DNA from 4 places in the Bacillus sp. ISL-46 genome. Region 1 is predicted to be linked to each of the others. Evidence: riboswitches for the same ligand, from Rfam matches in the RefSeq annotation. Region 1 holds a riboswitch; each other region holds the start of a gene.
What was found. A riboswitch is a leader RNA that binds a small molecule or an ion and turns the genes downstream of it on or off. The one in region 1 is predicted to bind thiamine pyrophosphate.

Region 1 (4,814 bases):
GTTTTACCATTCAAAAATTCGTGAATGTACAAAAGAGAACCAGTGAGGATGAACGTGCTGAAAAAGTACTCTTCGTTATTACCACGGATGGGATGGAAAATGCCAGCCGTGAATTCACAACCAACAAAATCAAAAAAATAGTTGAACACCAAAAGGAGAAATATGGCTGGGAATTCCTATTCCTTGGAGCCAATATCGATGCCATTTCGACTGCTGCTCGATTTGGAATCAATGAGGACTTCGCCGTTGATTACCACGCGGACAATAAAGGAACGCAATTAAATTATGAAGCGGTGAATGAAGCCGTGGTCAGCCTTCGAAGTGGCAAAAAGATAGATCGAAGCTGGAAAAAAGGAATTGAAAAGGATTATAATCGCCGTTCGAAGAATGAATAAATTAATATCTATTGTAAGGACACCTGCTGTTTAGATTAACAAAGGTGTCTTTATTCTTCCAAAAGGTCTTTTTCGTGATGTAAGTCACAATTCTGGTTTATTATTTACACTATAATAATAGTAGAAACTACTCCAATTAAGAAAAAGAGGGAATTGATGATGACCATTGCACTAGACCAGGAAAAAGTGAATGAATTGGTTGATCGCTTTTATGATAAGCTGCTAAAGGATTCTTACTATATTAACATGTTTAATCACTTTCCGAGGTTGCAGATACTTATCAAAAGAAGTGGTTCGGGAAAGAGTTGTTAAATAATTATATGAAAAGTGTCAGTTCCCTTTTTGAGAACTGGCACTTTTTCACATCACGAAAAAGTTACAATTTTCGTCGCTGTTGATATTCTAACCCAAAAACCGCTGGATGTTATTGTGTATGACCCAACCGCTACCCCTCCAAAAAAAGGGGAAATTGCAAATAATCTTCAAATTCTCCTATTAGACAACTAATCTACTACTCATCTCAGCCTATAAATCCTTACAATCTGAGAAAGAAAATTATCCATTTTTGTTAATAGAGGTATTAAAATAGACTTTAATAAATTCGAAAGAGAGGCTCAATTTATGAAAAAGAAATTAATTTATAGTGGAATTGGAATTTTGTTAGTGTTCCTTTTATTACTTGGAACCTATAAGTTAATGAATTCTAGAACCTTCCAGTTATTTGGTGGACTAACCGACCAGGTGAAGACCGATCAAAAGGTAGTCGCATTGACCTTCGATGATGGACCAACAAAAAATGTAGAAAAAATTCTACCCTTGTTACAACAATACAATGTAAAAGCGACATTTTTTCTAATCGGTAATGAAATTGAAAAAAATCCTGAAGAAGCTAAAAAAATAGTAAGTGCAGGGCATCAAATTGGAAATCATACTTATTCCCATCAGCGGATGGTTTTTAAATCCCCTTCTTACATCAAGGAGGAAATGGAAAAAACTGATAAACTAATTCGAGAATCCGGTTATAAAGGTAAAATTGATTTCCGACCTCCGAATGGAAAAAAACTCGTAGGCTTGCCTTACTATTTATATAAGAATAATAGAGATACGATCACTTGGAGTCTTGAACCAGATACTTACTACACTTCTGCCACTGACAAAGTGAGTTATGTGAAAAAGAATGTAAAACCTGGTTCTATTATCTTGATTCACCCCATGTATGATGGTACTGGTGATGAACTAAATACTATTAAAGGAATATTGCAATCATTATCAAACGAGGGATATAAATTCATTACAGTTAATGAACTATTGAAATTGAAGAAGTAAGAACTCCACAGGGAGGGTGCTACATACTTGTCAGTTAACAGTTATATGGAGTTCCTTGTACCGTTATTTCTTTTTCATCGGTGTTGATCTATATATCACCCGCTGGTAGAACTTGTTCAAAATACATTAAAAAGGGCAGAAGAATCCACCGAAAAAGAAGTAAAACGATTGGTTGTTCATTCAATTAAAAAAACGCAAAAGGAATATCGAGTAGACGTTGCCGGCTTTGGAAACCGTTTAAGAATTGAACATCCGAAAGTATGGGAAAAGGTCAAAAAAGATTGGGATCAAACATACAGTGAGGTTCCAATTTACTACAACATAAAAATAACAATCAAAGATTATGGAGCGTCAGGTCACAAGTAAGCCTTCTTTTTTTAGAGTACAAAAAAGAATTATACTTCTTAAAACCCAAGCAAGAAGATATCTAACCTTTCTCTCTATCCTAGACATACTATCTAAAACGACTATATCACTTTAAATAATATTATGTATTTCATTTTAACCGATACTCATATATAATGTAACTTAATTGAATATAAATAACTAGGGGAGCCCAATAAGTTGGGCTGAGAAAGAAACACGATGAAGTTTCTTGACTCTTGGGACCTGATCTGGATCATACCAGCGTGGGGAAGTTAGAATAGACAATCTTTACTGCACCTCTACTTCTGCATACATATTAGCCGGGTCCAACCATTTATGGTCCCGGCTTTTTGATGTACTTTTATACGCTTTTCCACTTGTTATGTTCTATATCTCGTCCTTTATATTCAAAAAAAGGAGAGATTTATTATGTCAACGACTTCATTAAATGAACAAAATATTTCCATCATGTCTAGTTTTCCAGGAAGTAAAAAAGTATATGTAACAGGTTCGAGATCCGACATTAAAGTACCAATGCGTGAAATTGAGTTAAGCCCGACAACAGGTAACTTTGGTGAAGAGGAAAACCTTCCAGTACGCGTGTATGATACAAGCGGTCCTTATACGGATCTAAATTATTCTGTTGACATTTCAAAAGGTCTTCCTGCTATTCGAAGCACATGGATTCATGAACGATCAGATGTTGAAGAATATGAAGGTCGAGAAATTAAGCCTGTAGATAATGGGTATAAGGAAGAAAATGATCCTCGTGCCAATCATAACGTGTTTCCGGGTTTAAAGCGCAAACCATTACGTGCAAAAAAAGGGAAAAATGTCACACAGCTTCATTATGCAAAAAAGGGAATTATTACTCCTGAAATGGAATTTATCGCAATAAGGGAAAATATGAAACCTGAATTTGTGCGTGATGAAGTGGCAAAAGGTCGAGCGATTATTCCTTCTAATATCAATCATCCAGAGTCAGAACCTATGATAATAGGACGTAATTTTCATGTTAAAATTAATGCGAATATCGGTAACTCTGCTGTTTCATCATCCATCGAACAAGAGGTTGAAAAAATGACATGGGCGACACGCTGGGGTGCTGATAATATTATGGATCTATCAACAGGTAAAAACATTCATAAAACACGAGAATGGATTATTCGAAACTCAGCTGTTCCTGTCGGCACCGTCCCCATTTATCAAGCACTTGAAAAAGTAAATGGTGTTGCTGAAGATCTTACATGGGAGGTTTACCGTGATACCTTGATCGAACAAGCGGAGCAAGGTGTTGATTACTTCACAATTCATGCTGGTGTTCTTTTACGATATGTTCCATTAACGGCAAAACGGTTAACAGGTATTGTATCCCGCGGTGGATCAATCATGGCACAATGGTGTTTACACCACCATAAAGAAAGCTTTTTATATACTCACTTTGAAGAAATCTGCGAAATAATGAAATCGTATGATGTTGCATTCTCTTTAGGGGATGGTTTACGTCCTGGGTCAATTGCAGATGCGAATGATGAAGCGCAGTTTGCAGAATTAGAGACTCTTGGAGAGCTAACAAAAATTGCTTGGGAACATGATGTACAGGTAATGGTTGAAGGACCTGGACACGTACCTATGCACCTAATTAAAGAAAATATGGATAAACAACTAGAAGTGTGTCAGGAAGCACCATTCTACACACTTGGACCTCTTACGACTGATATAGCACCTGGTTATGATCACATTACATCTGCTATTGGGGCTGCCATGATTGGTTGGTATGGTACAGCTATGCTTTGTTATGTAACGCCTAAAGAACATTTAGGTTTACCGAATAGAGAGGATGTTCGTGTAGGGGTTATTACTTATAAAATTGCCGCCCATGCTGCTGATTTGGCAAAAGGACATCCAGGAGCACAAAAAAGAGATGATGCCTTATCAAAAGCTCGTTTTGAATTCCGTTGGAGAGATCAGTTTAATTTATCTTTAGATCCTGAACGAGCGATAGAATATCATGATGAAACTTTACCTGCGGAAGGTGCAAAAACAGCACATTTCTGTTCAATGTGTGGACCAAAATTTTGTAGCATGAGAATCTCTCAAGATATTCGTAATTATGCGAAAGAAAACAAACTTGATACGAAGGAAGCTATTGAAACAGGTATGAAGGAAAAAGCTAAGGAGTTTAAGCAATCTGGGGGCAGCATATATCAGTAACTTTCTTGGGAGGTTATACGGATGACCTAGAAAACACCACTCTGAAGTGATGTTTTCATAGAAACTATGCTTTCATTCGGAGAAGATTTACCTAATCAATGTTCTACCAGGCTTGATACTGAAACACTTTGTTTATTATTTGGTTCATCGAGAGGATGGATTGTAGTTGTTCCGTTTTGTTGATCTACATGCTCAATATAGATACGTGTTCCGTTATACGTTACATTAGCCATAGTCGGTGAATTAGTAATTTCTTGTGCTCGTTGTACGTCCATGTCACGACCTCCTTTCTGTATAAAAGCCATTTTAGTATTTCCTTTGAACTACTTGTTATACGTTTATTTTAGAAATGATGTTATTTGATTACCTTTTTTTGTACATTTTGGGTTACATGCGACATAACAGAGAAAAAAGGGATAAAGATCCTTTCGTGTTTCTCTCTTTTTTGAATGAATAAGCGGGTAGTTTCAAACCCGCTTATTCATAAATTCATATTATTTAGCACTAAATGTT
Region 2 (4,814 bases), on a different contig from region 1:
TCAGCATAGAGCTGCTGTCGCTGTAAATTCGACCATTCGACATAATCACGATCCACAATGGTTAGTTTCCCTACTCCAGCACGGACAAGTGCTTCGGCACTTCCTGAACCGAGTGCTCCCATTCCGATGATGAGTACATGTTTCGTGGAAATTAGCTGCTGCCCGTCTTTCCCAATCGGTGAAAATAGTTCTTGTCGTGAGTAGCGATTCACCCGATACTCATTCCTTCCTTGGGACTGCTGGCTATCGCATATCTCTTTTTCTCGATTCGACCGGCTTCAAAGCCTAATCGTCCAGCTTCGATCGCTAAACTCATGGCTAGGGCCATTTTGACAGGATCGTTTGCTGCTGACACAGCCGTATTTAATAACACCCCATCAGCTCCTAATTCCATCGCCAATGCTGCATCAGCTGGGGAGCCAATACCAGCATCCACAATCACAGGTACGACCGCTTGCTCGATAATAAAGCCTAGGTTAACAGGATTGATGATCCCTTGACCGGATCCAATGGGTGATGCCCCTGGCATGACCGCATGACAGCCCACTTCTTGGAGCTTTCGAGCTAAAACCACGTCATCGGATGTATAGGGGAGGACAATAAATCCTTCCTTCACTAATTCTTCCGTTGCTTTAAGGGTTTCAATCGGGTCAGGAAGCAAGGTGTGATCACAGCCAATCACTTCCACTTTAATCATATCGCATAGTCCTGAAGCTTTCGCTAGTTTTGCGATCCGGACCGCCTCTGCTGCTGTTTTTGCTCCAGCAGTATTAGGCAGAAGCTTATATTTTTGAGTGTCAAGCTGTTCTAAAAAATTCGGCTGGCTTGGTTCAAAGATATTCATTCGTCTCACCGCAAACGTGAGGATTTCTGCTTTCGACACTTCCACTGCTGCCTTTTGGATTTCAAAGCTTGGATACTTTCCGGTACCAAGTAACAAACGAGATTGAAAGGATAATGAACCTATTTTTAACATGTCAACCGCCTCCTACAAAATGGACTATTTCGATTCGATCTTTATCTGATAATCTAGTACTTTGGTGCTCTAACCTAGTTAATATTTCACCGTTTACTTCCACAACAACGACCTTATCATGGATGTCAAAATGTTTGAGAACATCTGAAACAAATACGACATGGTCTGGTAATTGGATCCACTCGCCATTTACTACTACCTTCATGGTATACCTCCTAACTAACCGTTTCTTTGTGCCGTTCTAGGTGAAAAGCAGAGAGTAGTTCCTGATCTAGTAAGCTACCTGACACTAGGTCCGCAACTAGTTCCCCTGTAATCGGGCTTAATAAAATTCCATTTCGAAAATGGCCTGCTGCCACGTACAACCCACGCCAGCTTGGATGTTCGCCCATATAAGGGATTCCATCGCCTGTCTGCGGTCTGACTCCAGCCCATACTCGCTCCCATGCTGCCTCCTTAATCTGTGGAACTAATTGAGTCGCTCTTTCTATCAATGTAGCAATCCCTTCAGGAGTTACCTTGGTATCAAAGGTATTTTCAATCACAGTCGCACCTATATAAATTTCCCCATTTTGTTTGGGTACTAAATAACAACGTTTGTCGGAGAAAATGGTCGAGTTAATGATCGGCTTTTCTGTTCTAATCGAAAAGCATTCTCCTTTAACTGGATACACAGGAATATCGATTCCTGATTCTTGCATTAATTTCGCCGCCCAAGCTCCCGTGGCAACAACCACCTGTTCACAATGGATGACACCGTTGCTGGTGTTTACCCCTTTAACCTGACCGTTTTCATAGACAAAAGACAGAACCTCCGTCTCTTCACATATTTTGGCACCAAAATGTTCCGCGGCTTTTGCAAAGGCTTGTGTTAACTTTGCTGGTTGTACATGACCATCATGAGGGAGATACATCCCTCCTGCTACACTTGGTGAAAGAGATGGTTCCAGCACACGTACTTCCATTGCATCGAGCCAGGTAATGGTTGGATCCCATTTTTTTTGGAAGGTGACCTGTTTTTTTACCTCGAGCGCTATTTCTTCTGTTTCGGCAATTTTCACCATGCCTTTATTCACATACTCAATATCAATTCCTGTATATTCAAATAACTCACTTGAGAGCGTTGAAAACATCGCTTGACTTTTTAAAGCCAGCTGGAATAAGGGACCGTCTTGTTCCAGCTCTGCTTGTGCTGCCAGCATTCCGGCAGCCGCACTGGACGCTTGGCAAGCCACTCGTCCCTTCTCAATCACGACGACTTTTCTTCCCCTTTTTGCAAGCTGATAGGCAATCGAGGACCCGATAATTCCTCCTCCGATAATGGCCACATCAAATGAATTTTCCACTTTGTTCATCTCCATATAATACATTTAGGTAAGCCTTAACTGCTGCTAATGGATCGGGAGCATCTAAAACTCCTGACATGACTGCGATTCCTTTTGATCCTGCTTGAAGTACCTGCCCCGTATTTTCAGGTGTGATCCCGCCAATCGCAATAACTGGGATGTCTAATTGGGAGAGCCTTGCTAATTCCTCTAGTCCTTTTGGGGTCTTACCCGGTTTTGATTGCGAAGGAAAGACATGGCCATATAGCACGTAATCAGCACCATTTTCTTTTGCTTTTTGTCCTTCCTCGTAGGAGTGGATGGAGTTCCCGAGCAAAAGCTGAGGAAAATTTTCTTTCACAATCGCTGCATCTAAACTATGGAAGGCTAATTGAACTCCTTTAGCCCTTGTAACGCAGGCAACATCGACTCGATCATTAATGATAATCTTTGATAGTGGGATGTTTTCGTTTGTTAACAAGTGGACGGCTTGGAAAAGTTCCTGTGCTGTTTTTTGTTTTTCCCGCAAATGAATCGCTGTTATATATGGATGAATTTCGCTTACAATTTCACGTAAACGTTCGATCGGCATTTTCCCATTGGAGATTATATGTAACTCTTTATCTTTTACACTAGTTGAAATACCCGTCCCCCCTTTTAAGCAGATTCCGAAGATCGAAGGCATAAAGTGAAAAACAAAAAACCACTTTCTTAAGGTAAGAAAGTGGTCGAAAATTCGAAATAAAACATACGTTCTTCAAATATCCCGTTTCCCACTTCCCTACGCTGGTATTACCCAGATCAGGTTCATAGAGTCCCGAAGTAGTACTTCAATCTCAGCCCTTTAAAAAGGCACCTCTAGCGGATTTGCGTCATTTATTTAATTGTCATGTAATGATTTCCCTGCATGGATAATGTTAACACTTCAGGTAGAAATGTCAAATGTTTTTCTTATTTATGGTAGAATAAACCCTATAGATGTTAACCAAATAACAATTATAGTTTACTTTTAAAATCAAAAGGGAGTAAACAAACTGGGGGAGAATAATGTATAAGCTTCGAGGACATCATCTTTTTTGCCTTCTAGGCTATCGGGGAATGGGCTATTCCCAAGAATACGTGGAAAATATGACGGTTTTGCATCAAACCTTGAGAAACAACCCAAAAACGTTGATTCTGCTTGTAAAGGGGCCAGATCAGTTGTGTGAAAAGTTCCCTAATTCAGGTGAATACCATTGCCAAGACGACCAGATCTATGAAAGAGATGCCGTTATTTTAGACAAAATGAACCTTAAAATCGGACAAATTCTTAGATGGGAGGATATTGAGTCCCGTATCCTAGAACATGTCATCCCCGCCGATATTCAAGTTGTCTGTGAAACTTGTTCTTGGCGTTCTTACGGGGTTTGCGAGGAAGGTATTCGAGAGATTCATGATGGGAAGGGCTTAAGAAAAATTCAATAAGCTTCATCTATTCAATGCCCACATGCCCACAGGGACGGTTCTTTTGGCCTTTTTTAATCTCTTTCCTTGTCCAAAAAAGCCAGTAGAACCGTCCCCATGGTCCTTCATGGTCCATGTCCTTACACTCCCCGCTTATTTCCCCAAAGAAGTGCATGCAATTGTGGTAATACTTTTACATCATTCAATTGAGGGTCAGCAACCACACAATTGACTAACCACTCATATTTCAACAGTAGTTTTTGAATCAATTCATTATTATTGAAATTCGTAATATCATCGTTCCCAACCTGGAGATAAAAAGGAATATCTGCGTAGCGGCTATGAACCATTTTCGCATACTCTAGATCCGCATCATCGAAGATTACTACTTTTAGACTCACTTGATGTTTAAAATCATTGTCGTTTAAATTTTTAAAAATAGAATCTAATATTTCAAAATTGGTTACCATGTTGGAGCTCGGCGGCTTAGGTGAAATGGTCAGTTCATTGACGTTTAAGAACCAGTCCTGCCATCTGCTTCCTTGTGTTTCAGTACCAATTTTGATGTCTTTTTCTTTTAATAAATCGATAAACACATCTAAGTTTTTCAACAGCGCCGGATTTCCCCCTGAGATCGTCACAAACGAGAAATTGTCCCCACCGACTCTTTTTAATTCATCCCAAATTTCTTCAGCGGTCATTTGCTGAATATCCTCTTTGGCACTGCCATCCCATGTAAAGGCAGAATCACACCAGCTGCATGAATAATCACAGCCGGCCGTCCGAACGAACATTGTCTTTTGACCAATGACCATTCCTTCTCCTTGGATGGTTGGGCCAAAAATTTCTAATACAGGAATCTTACTCATTCCTCCATCCACTCCCTTCTCGCTTCTGCGTAGCTTGTTGGAGTTTCAAACAGACGGACAAATTCCACTCTTGCTCCATGATATTGGTCCCTACGATCTTCTGTTGCTAAGGCTTCTTTCATTTTCTCATATATCCAGACAACCATGTTTTCGGCAGTTGTATTCATGGAGGGAAGGGTTTCGTTTAGGTATTGATGATCA
Region 3 (4,814 bases), on a different contig from region 1:
TCTGTGGAAAATCCCATGTTTTCTAAATACCCTCTTATAAATTCCTGGACATCATTTGTATTCCGTGCAGGAGGACTAACGGTTGGAAACGCGATAAGCGTGGTCAACAATTCGATTAATTCCGCTTCTCTCGCTTCTACTTCTTGTGCGATTTTTTCAAGCAGATCCTCTTTCATTTGTTCACTCCCTTACTATCGATGATTAGTTCCTGATAGTGGTATCATTTTCACTAACAATCAAAACTTTCTTTCTTAAAAATACGGTTAAAATAATAAATCCAATCAGCGCTCCAGCAAACGAGCTAAATATAAATAATGGAATAAACCCAAATAATGTTGCCTTTTGACCGAGAAAAAGAGTAGCGATTGGGTAAGAAAGCAGTGCCCCAATGATACCCGTTCCAATTACTTCTCCGATAAAAGCAAGATAGATCTTTCTAGTTTTCAAAAATAAAAGCGAGGCCAGTAAAGCTCCAACCATACTTCCAGGAAAGGCAAAAATCGAACCAGTTCCCATCAGGTTTCTTAACAGGGATACACAAAAGGCTTGAGCTACAGCATAATAAGGTCCTAAAAGAACGGCTGATAAAACGTTCAAAAAGTGCTGAACCGGGAAGACCTTTGTAAATCCAATCGGTATATAGAACAGATTGCTTGAAATGGTACCGATCGCTATCATCATCGCAGTTAACGTCAGTTTATGTGTTTTGTTCACTAGAATACTTCTCCTTTAATACCGACACTATTTCTTAACGCCCTGGCTGCTTCCATTGGTGATTCTGCATGGCTTATGGCGGTAATAACGGAAACCCCATCTGCCCCAGCTTCCACTACCGATTGAGCATTTTCGATCGTGATCCCTCCGATTCCAACAATCGGAATATCAATGCCATCTTTTCGAAATTTTTCGATCAGTATTGTTCCCCGTGATGGTTTAGCATCCGCCTTTGTTTTTGTCGGAAAAACAGGGCCCATGCCAAAATAGTCAGCTCCACCGCTTATTGCAGTCATGGCTTCTTCCGCTGAATGGACGGAAACCCCAAGGACTCTCTTATCGCCAATCTTTTCCCGAACTGCGTACACCGATTCATCCTCTTGTCCGATATGTACACCGTCCGCATCAATTGCCACAGCCAACTCGATATCGTCATTAACAATGAAAGGGATATGATGTGCTCTGCAAATTGCTTGAAGTTCTTTCGCAAGTGCATATTTATCAGCTCCAGTTAACGCGCCGTCACCCTTTTCTCGATATTGAAAAAGTGTAATCCCACCGGCAATTGCCTCTTTTAATACTTCGGCTGGATCCTTTAAACAGTTGGTGCTGCCCATGATAAAATAAACACTTAAAGCCGCTCGTAAGTTTTTCATAATTCAGCCAGTTCCTTTGCAATTTTTCTTTTTCGATATGCCCAATGGTTTGTTGGACCATGTCCTTGCCCTATCTCCAAATGGTTCTCAATTGCGGCCTGAATAAAATCCTTTGCTTTACATACTGCTTCATAAAGAGTTTCCCCTTTTGCTAGTTCAGCAGTAATTACTGCGGAAAAAGTACAACCTGTTCCATGTGTGTTCTTTGTCTGAATTCTCTTGCTGGTAAAGTAGTAAAATTCCTTTCCATCAAATAATAAATCAGTGGATTCAGACTCATTTTCATCATGGCCGCCCTTAATCACGACATTTTTTACGCCTAACGCAAGTAGTCTTTTAGCAGACTCCAGTTTATCTTCCACTGTCAGAATCGACATGCCCGTTAGTACTTCCGCTTCTGGAATATTCGGGGTGATTACCGTTGCTAGCGGCAATAAGTATTTTTTCATGGCAGAAATGGCTTCCATTTGCAACAAAGAAGCGCCACCCTTTGCAATCATGACAGGATCGACAACAACATTTTGCCATTGATAATTTCTGAGCTGTGCTGCGACTGCCTCGATGATTTCAGCATTAAAAAGCATTCCTGTTTTCACCGCATCCGTACCGATATCTTCGCCGATCGCTTGGATCTGTTTTACGACTGCCTCAGCTGTCATTGGATAGACAGCATGGACTCCTAAAGTATTTTGGGCCGTTACTGCAGTTAATGCCGACATCCCGAAAACCTCTAATTCCTGAAATGTCTTTAAATCCGCTTGAATTCCTGCTCCTCCGCCGCTATCAGAACCAGCGATTGTTAATGCTTTTTTCATTTAAATTACCCCCAGTTATCGATTGAATTTTTTAACAGAAGCATGTGAAATGATATCTTCGGAAGAAACTAAAGTTAATTGGTTTAAGAATTCGATTTGGAAACTTCCAGGTCCCATTTCTACAGTTTTTGCCGCTGCCTTTTCTGCCGCGATACCATAGTACGTTAAAGCAGCCACCGAAGCCTGAAGCAGGTCCTTTTCCACTCCTGCAAACGCTCCAATCACAGAGGTTAATAAACAGCCAGTGCCTGTCACCTTCGTTAAAATTGGATGTCCATTTGACACGACATAGGTTGTTTTCCCATCCGAAACGACATCCTCTTTTCCAGTGATGACGGCAAGACAATTCAATTTTTGTGCTGAAGCAATAGCTAGTTCAATGATATTTCCTTTTGCATCCCCAGCATCAACACCCTTAATTTCCCATTCTTCACCAACCACATTGGCAATTTCGGCTGCGTTTCCTCTAATCACAGAAACTTTTACCTCGCTCATAATTCTTTGTGCAGTTTCCGTTCGATATCGGGTAGCCCCTGCACCAACCGGGTCAAATATGACGGGAACACCGGATTCATTGGCCGCTTTTCCGGCAATGATCATCGATTCTACTGTCTGTGGGTTTAATGTTCCAATGTTTAATACTAATGAACTTGCAATCTTAGCCATATCTGCTACTTCCTCAGCTGCATATGCCATAACCGGTGAGGCACCAAGGGCAAGAAGCCCATTTGCCGTAAAATTCGTAACAACCACATTGGTAATATTATGTACCAGCGGGTTAACCTTTCTAACTTCTTCCAACGTTTCATACAAACTATTTTTTTCCATCTTAATTTCCCCATTTCTTTTTTTAAAATGGCTCTGTTAAACTTGGCTGTTGATTTCCGCTCCAGGCGCTTCGCCTTCCGCTCCAATCAACGCAGGCTTTAAAATCAAAAATGACATTTAACAAAGCCTTTAAAATAAAAAAAACAGATCCAATAATGGACCTGGTTAGTTAGTCAAAGAAATAATTAACATTCACTTGGCTACTTTCCTACGCTGGTATTACCCAGATCAGGTCCGAAGGGTTGAAAATTTCTCCATTTTCTCTCAGCCTGTTTACAGGGCACCCCTAGTAGATCTAATACTTTATTTAACTAACTACATAATATTCCTATGGTACTAGAATGTAAAGGAAAAAGTGTCAGTTAACATAACATTATTATTGTTTGCTTTTATAAGGAAAAGTAACAATAAATGTTGTCCCTTTTCCTTTTTGGCAATGAATTTCTATCTGTCCATTTAATTTTTCCAAGCTTCTCTGCACCAATGATAAACCGATTCCGCGATTTTCACCCTTGGTAGAATATCCTTTGATAAATAAGTGATGTCTTACATCCTCATCGATTCCTTGTCCGGTATCATGGACCTCCAACGCTAGGACTTCATCGTAAAAGTCAAACCTTAAGGTAACTTTTTTATGTGGACGGTCCGCAACAGCATCTAAAGCATTATCGATTAAATTCCCAAGAATCGTTACCACTTCATGGGTTAATTCCTGCTGCTGTGGTTCAGGTAGACTTCCTTCCCCATCAATGATTAATTCACAGCCATTTTCCCTAGCGAAGCTAAGTTTTCCTAAAATAAAACCTGCTAAAACAGGATCTTTAAAACGACTGACAACAAATTCTACTTCAGTTTGTTGGTGATCGACAATTTTGGTAATATATGACGAGACCATTTGATAGTCTTTCATATGAATTAAACCTGATATTACATGCAGTTTATTCATGAATTCATGTGACTGGGTTCTCAGTGCTTCCGCATATAGCTTTGCACCGGTTAATTGTTCAGCTAATTGCTTGATTTCGGTTTTTTCTCGGAAGGTAGCAATCGCACCGACAATCTTTCCTTTGACAACAACCGGAACCCGATTGGTTAAAATGGTAATATGATTGATTTCTTGTTCTTGGTCTAATTGAGATTCCCCCGTTTCTAGAACAGAAGATAGCATTGAATTTGGCATGTAGTCATCCACTTTTCTTCCTAAAAAGGACCCATGAATGCCAGCTTTTTGAAGAAGTCGGATCCCCTCATTATTTACGAGAGTGGTAAACGCATCCTCGTCAACTGCCAAAATTCCTTCCTTTGTGGATTGAAGCATCGCACTACGTTCCTCAAGCAATTTTGCCATCTCACTCGGCTCAAGTCCAAAAAGAATCGCTTTGATTTTTCTAGCTAGAAAAAGGGCTCCTAGAATCCCAACTAGAATTCCCACTCCCACGCCGATCAAAATAATTTTCCTGCTTTGTTCGATCGCCTGATTAACTTTTTCTAAAGAAATCCCAACCGCGACTGCTCCTATTTGTTTATTTTCTTGATCATAAACAGGAACAAACGAGCGTAAAGACAATCCCAATGTCCCTTTGGCAATTGAAATATGCTCTTTCCCTTTTAAAACAGGTCCTTCATCTCCACCGACAAAATGCAGACCTAATAGGTTGCGGTTAGGATGTGATTTTCTTGTTCCATACATGTCCATCACGACGATAAATTCAACATGCGTTGATTGTTTAATATCATTCGCAAATGTTTGGATATCCTTCTCTGCTGTTTTATTTTTAAGCCCATTCATGACAATCGGAGA
Region 4 (4,814 bases), on a different contig from region 1:
TAAAGGTTTGATTTACGGAGGAATGAATCTAGTTATCTTTGGGATTCCCTTTTTTTTATCAAACCCGGATCATGATTTATTTGGACCTCAAGCTCCATTAGGAATCACATTATTTTCGCTCCTTTTTCCTTTTTTAAGCTATTTTTTCCTCTAGTTTATTCCACATCCCTTTTGTTATGATAAGGGCTGCCAGTGAGTTTTTTAATTATATTAACGGTTGTCGAAGATTGCCTTTGTCCTATACATTTTGTAGAAGGTTGTCTAAACTAACAATAAAAGTCGTTTATATGAAGAAGGGTATGAGGAGAAAAAATGGGGCAGCCAAATAGATTAGTTAGAGAGCAACCAATTGAATCATTACGTGAAAATAAAAGGAAATCAATTTTTCAAGATCTAACGACTCAAAACGTATCTTCTGGATTAATTTCTAGTACTTTAGTCATGACAGGTCCAGCGTTAATCATTCTGCAGGCAGCAACAGCAGGGCATTTCTCTAATCAGCAAACCATCAATTGGATGTTTGCCGTCTATTTTTTTGGAGGGGTGTTAGGGATTGTAATGCCTCTGTTATTTAGAATTCCCATTACCGGAGCTCACTCGATTTCAGGGGTTGCTTTTTTAGCGACAGTGACAGCACATTTTACTTATCCCCAGCTAATTGGCGGGTATGTGATGTCAGGGCTGCTGATTTTGCTGATTGGGTTGTCAGGACTTTTTACTAAAATTATTAAATGGGTTCCGAAAGAAGTCATTGCAGCCATGCTGGCAGGCCTGGTCACCAATTATGTTGCTCAGCTTGTCCAAGACGTTAAGGCGTTACCCTTAGTAGGCGGATTCGCCTTGCTTAGTTTTTTTATCAGTACGAAAATCTCAAAACGGATCCCGGCCGTTATGGTCGCAGTGGTTGTCGCTTTTATTACTTTGTTTTTAACCCAAGATCTACATAGCTCATCTAAGGAGATTGCTTTTTTCCTACCATCCATACAAATGCCGGAATTTACATGGATGGGGATGGTCACATTAGGTCTGCCTCTGGCCATGTTAATCCTAAGTAATGATGTGGCACCTGGAATCGGCGCACTAGAAAGCTCGGATTTTGAACCCCCCATTCGAAAAATTGTTTCTTTTAGTGGAGTGTTTTCGATTATTGCCAGTTTTTTCGGGGGGCAAAGTGCAAATATTGCTGGCATGATGACCGCCATCTGTTCTAGTTCGGATGCAGGGGTAAAATCAAAGCGGTATATGGCAGCGGTGGTATCAGGGGTTTTGACATTATTGTTTGGAGTATTCGCCTGGAAAATTGTACCGTTTATTCAATCATTACCCCACGCTTTTGTGTCCATGCTAGCAGGGTTTGCGCTAATCGGCGTCCTTCTTTCTAGTTTGCAGCTGGGTTTCTCCGAAAATAAATATCGCTTAAGTGCCCTATTTGCGTTCCTCATCGCGTTATCGCAAGTATCATTTTTCCATATTAGTGCACCTGTATGGGGGCTGGTTGTTGGAGCCATTATTGCGAAGACGGTGGAAGCGTAATGTGCCTGTCACGCCCCGAAATTTGTCGTAGATTGGTAGGTTGTTAGAGGGGAGAAAGTGTTAGCGCACTTCTCCTTTTTTTGCCGTAAACTAATTTCACTAGTTATCAGCGAATCTATATAATTTTCCGGAAACTTACGACATTTGCTGGATATTAATTGATTGACAACTTTAACCAGCGAGTGTAGAGTGAAAGATAAATTAATAGGAAGACCACTAGGGGAGCCGTTTTATGGCTGAGACAGGAGTTATCTTGGACCCTTTGAACCTGATCTAGTTCATACTAGCGTAGGAAAGTGGAGTTCGTGTATGGATAGATACAATTATTCAGCCGCTCCATTTTTGGGGCGGTTTTTTCGTGCTTGAAAATTCAGCCGCCCCTTCTAGAGACTTTCCATTAAAACCAATAAGGGGGAGAAATTTATGAGTTTTTCAGCAGAATTAAGAAAAGAAGCAGATCCTATTTTCGAGGCGATTTTTGAACATCCTTTTGTGCAAGGAATCGCCAAAGGTGAGCTAGAGAAAGAACAATTGATTCATTATGTTAAACAGGACTTTGAATATTTGAATTCGTTTATTCGCATCTATGGAATTGCGGTTTCGAAGTGTGAGAATCGTGAAGATATGGATATGTTTAATACGCAGATTTCTTTTATCTTAAACAGTGAAATCCATCCGCATAATAACTTTTGTCAAGTAGCAGGTGTTCCTTACGAGGTATTACATGGATATCCGTTATCTCCCTCGTCCCTTCATTACACGCGTCATATGCTTACCGTTGCGCACGAAGGAACATTAGGGGAAATTTTAGCTGTGTTATTACCATGTCCGTGGACGTATTGGGAAATTGGGAAAAGATTATTAACGGAGGTTAATCCTGATCGCTCTCATCCCTTTTATGATTGGATCAGTTTTTATGGAAATCGTACCGATTCGATTACAACTAAATTTTGTGCCCGTCTTGATGAGTGGGCAAAGCTAGCAACCGAGAGAGAAAAGGAAAAGATGAAGGAGCATTTCTTAATCAGTTGTCAGCTGGAATATATGTTTTGGGATATGGCCTATAAACTCGAAGAATGGCCTGTGAAAATGGAGGTAGTGAAATGATGACTTGGAAGATGAAAGAAGTCGTTCTTGCTGTGATACTAGCGGTGGCATGTGGAGTGATCTATTTAGGATGGTCGACGCTGTGGATTCCCATTTCCGCTCTTGTCGGGCCGGTGGGTGCAGGTTTTATGTTTGGGATTTGGGTGATTGCTAGTCCAATCGTCGCGTATATTATCCGTAAACCGGGAGCAGCGCTTATTGCAGAGGTTGCAGCGGCCGCAGTAGAGTTATTAACAGGAAGTCATTTTGGTTTGTCGGCCCTTTTAGTAGGTGTCTTTCAAGGGATCGGTTCAGAAATCGCATTCGCCATATTCGGATATAAACGCTACAACCTATTTACTTTAATGCTATCTGGAGCTTTTGCAGCGGTTGGCAGCATGGTTTATAACTTAATCGCCAACGGTTTGGGTTATTACTCGAAGGAAGTATTTTTTACAACATTAGGAATTCATATCATCAGCGGAATGATTCTCGGTGGATTGTTAGCGAAGGTAGTTGTGGACGCACTCGCAAAAACAGGTGTGTTAGAACAATATGAATTGATGAAGGAAAAAAGGAAAAGGGAAAACGTAAATGGAAATGTTTCTGGGATGTAAGGATCTCTCGATTCGTTTTTATAATCGCTCTGAAAAAATACTCAGTCATATTACTTTGTCCATCAATAAAGGCGAGAAGGTATTAATACTAGGGCCTAGTGGGAGCGGGAAATCGACGTTGATTTCCGCTCTTTCAGGTATTATCCCTGAGCATTTGGAGGCAGAGGTAAGTGGTGAAGTATTCTGCAGGAAAGATGCCGGAGTGATGTTTCAAGATCCTGATTCGCAATTTTGCATGCTCCATGTCGATGAAGAAATTGCGTTTAGTCTCGAAAATCGATCGATTCCGCGCAACGAAATGGACCCCATCATTGCTGAGTTAATGGATAAAGTAGGGCTGATGGTCGATAAGAAAACACCCATTGAAACTCTTTCAGGTGGGATGAAACAACGATTGGCGTTAGCTTGTTTGCTGGCATTAGAACCAGAAGTCATCTTCTTTGATGAACCAACAGCCCAACTAGATCCTGCAGGCCGGAATGAGATATTTGTTTTATTGAATCAATTAGCCCAAAAGACAAACCATACGATGGTATTTGTTGAACATGTCCTAGACGGCTGCATCGAATGGATGGATCGAGTCATTATCCTAAATGAGAATGGAAGTATTATCGGGGATGGTCAGCCGAAGGAAATGCTCCTGAATTTTAAAGATGAAATGAAAGAAGCGGGTATTTGGGGCCCTAAGTTGTTTCCAGACAAGTGGGAGGAAGTAGTTCGAAATGACGCGCATCCTCTATCTATTAAACTTGCTAATCTGAAAAGAACCAAACCGCTCAAGGATGGCGAGATTTTACTCCGCACCGAACATGTTGAAATTGGCTATGGGAAGAAGACCATCGTGAGCGATATTGATATAAAAATTCATAAAGGGGAATGGATTTCCATCGTCGGAGAAAATGGAAGCGGGAAAAGTACCTTTTTAAAAAGTCTGATCCGTTTGGAGCCGATTAAAAAAGGGGAAATTTACTTTCAAGATACGGAACTAAAAAAGTGGTCAGAACGGGAATTATATGAAAAAGCTGGCTTTGTTTTTCAAAATCCAGAACTTCAATTCATTACGGATACTGTCTTTGAGGAAGTTGCCTTTGGCGGCCGGCAACGAAATTGGCCCGAAGAGCTGGTTCATACCAAAACCAGCCAATTGTTAGAGGAGTTTGGATTGGAATCGCATCAAAATGCTCATCCGTTTACCCTAAGTCTAGGACAAAAACGGCGGTTAAGTGTGGCGACGATGTTATTGTTTGATCAAGATTTATTATTGCTTGATGAACCAACATTCGGTCAGGATGAAAAAACAGCAAACGAACTGATTCAACGCTTAAAGGAGCGGCAGGACCAGGGAACAACGATTGTCATGGTCACCCACGATATGGATTTGGTGGATGGTTATTCTGATCAGGTCATTCTCTTCAACAAGGGAAGTGTAACCTTTCAAGGGACCCCCTATGAGTTATTCTCAAATCCGAGTAATTTCCGTGAAAGTGCGTTAATTCCACCACTCCATTACCAGTTGATGCATGCAAGAAAAGAGGGGGTTTTGGTATGAAGGCTAACGATTCATTCCTAGCGACTCTC

Region 2: another riboswitch for thiamine pyrophosphate. It lies ahead of J7E67_RS28930 (thiamine phosphate synthase); the one in region 1 lies ahead of thiC (phosphomethylpyrimidine synthase ThiC).
Region 3: another riboswitch for thiamine pyrophosphate. It lies ahead of thiM (hydroxyethylthiazole kinase); the one in region 1 lies ahead of thiC (phosphomethylpyrimidine synthase ThiC).
Region 4: another riboswitch for thiamine pyrophosphate. It lies ahead of tenA (thiaminase II); the one in region 1 lies ahead of thiC (phosphomethylpyrimidine synthase ThiC).

What each region holds. Positions count from the first base shown of each region.
Region 1 covers NZ_JAGGQR010000065.1:17,472-22,285, forward strand. The annotation lists gene J7E67_RS26270 (vWA domain-containing protein) at 1-395, shown strand, start outside; gene J7E67_RS26275 (hypothetical protein) at 552-707, shown strand; gene J7E67_RS26280 (polysaccharide deacetylase family protein) at 1,017-1,721, shown strand; partial or broken gene J7E67_RS26285 (Ger(x)C family spore germination C-terminal domain-containing protein) at 1,848-2,087, shown strand; TPP riboswitch at 2,260-2,374, shown strand; gene thiC (phosphomethylpyrimidine synthase ThiC) at 2,517-4,301, shown strand; gene J7E67_RS26295 (small acid-soluble spore protein H) at 4,397-4,576, opposite strand; gene J7E67_RS26300 (BMP family lipoprotein) at 4,796-4,814, opposite strand, start outside.
Region 2 covers NZ_JAGGQR010000091.1:16,920-21,733, forward strand. The annotation lists gene J7E67_RS28910 (thiazole biosynthesis adenylyltransferase ThiF) at 1-212, opposite strand, end outside; gene J7E67_RS28915 (thiazole synthase) at 209-976, opposite strand; gene thiS (sulfur carrier protein ThiS) at 978-1,181, opposite strand; gene thiO (glycine oxidase ThiO) at 1,192-2,331, opposite strand; gene J7E67_RS28930 (thiamine phosphate synthase) at 2,306-2,986, opposite strand; TPP riboswitch at 3,063-3,171, opposite strand; gene J7E67_RS28935 (DUF1284 domain-containing protein) at 3,349-3,765, shown strand; gene queE (7-carboxy-7-deazaguanine synthase QueE) at 3,885-4,613, opposite strand; gene queD (6-carboxytetrahydropterin synthase QueD) at 4,610-4,814, opposite strand, start outside.
Region 3 covers NZ_JAGGQR010000010.1:91,910-96,723, forward strand. The annotation lists gene J7E67_RS04700 (acetylornithine deacetylase) at 1-176, opposite strand, end outside; gene thiW (energy coupling factor transporter S component ThiW) at 202-714, opposite strand; gene thiE (thiamine phosphate synthase) at 714-1,370, opposite strand; gene thiD (bifunctional hydroxymethylpyrimidine kinase/phosphomethylpyrimidine kinase) at 1,367-2,185, opposite strand; gene thiM (hydroxyethylthiazole kinase) at 2,201-3,013, opposite strand; TPP riboswitch at 3,202-3,311, opposite strand; gene dcuS (DcuS/MalK family sensor histidine kinase) at 3,390-4,814, opposite strand, start outside.
Region 4 covers NZ_JAGGQR010000001.1:19,106-23,919, forward strand. The annotation lists gene J7E67_RS00080 (benzoate/H(+) symporter BenE family transporter) at 313-1,533, shown strand; TPP riboswitch at 1,742-1,845, shown strand; gene tenA (thiaminase II) at 1,957-2,640, shown strand; gene J7E67_RS00090 (ECF transporter S component) at 2,640-3,236, shown strand; gene J7E67_RS00095 (ABC transporter ATP-binding protein) at 3,214-4,785, shown strand; gene J7E67_RS00100 (energy-coupling factor transporter transmembrane component T family protein) at 4,782-4,814, shown strand, end outside.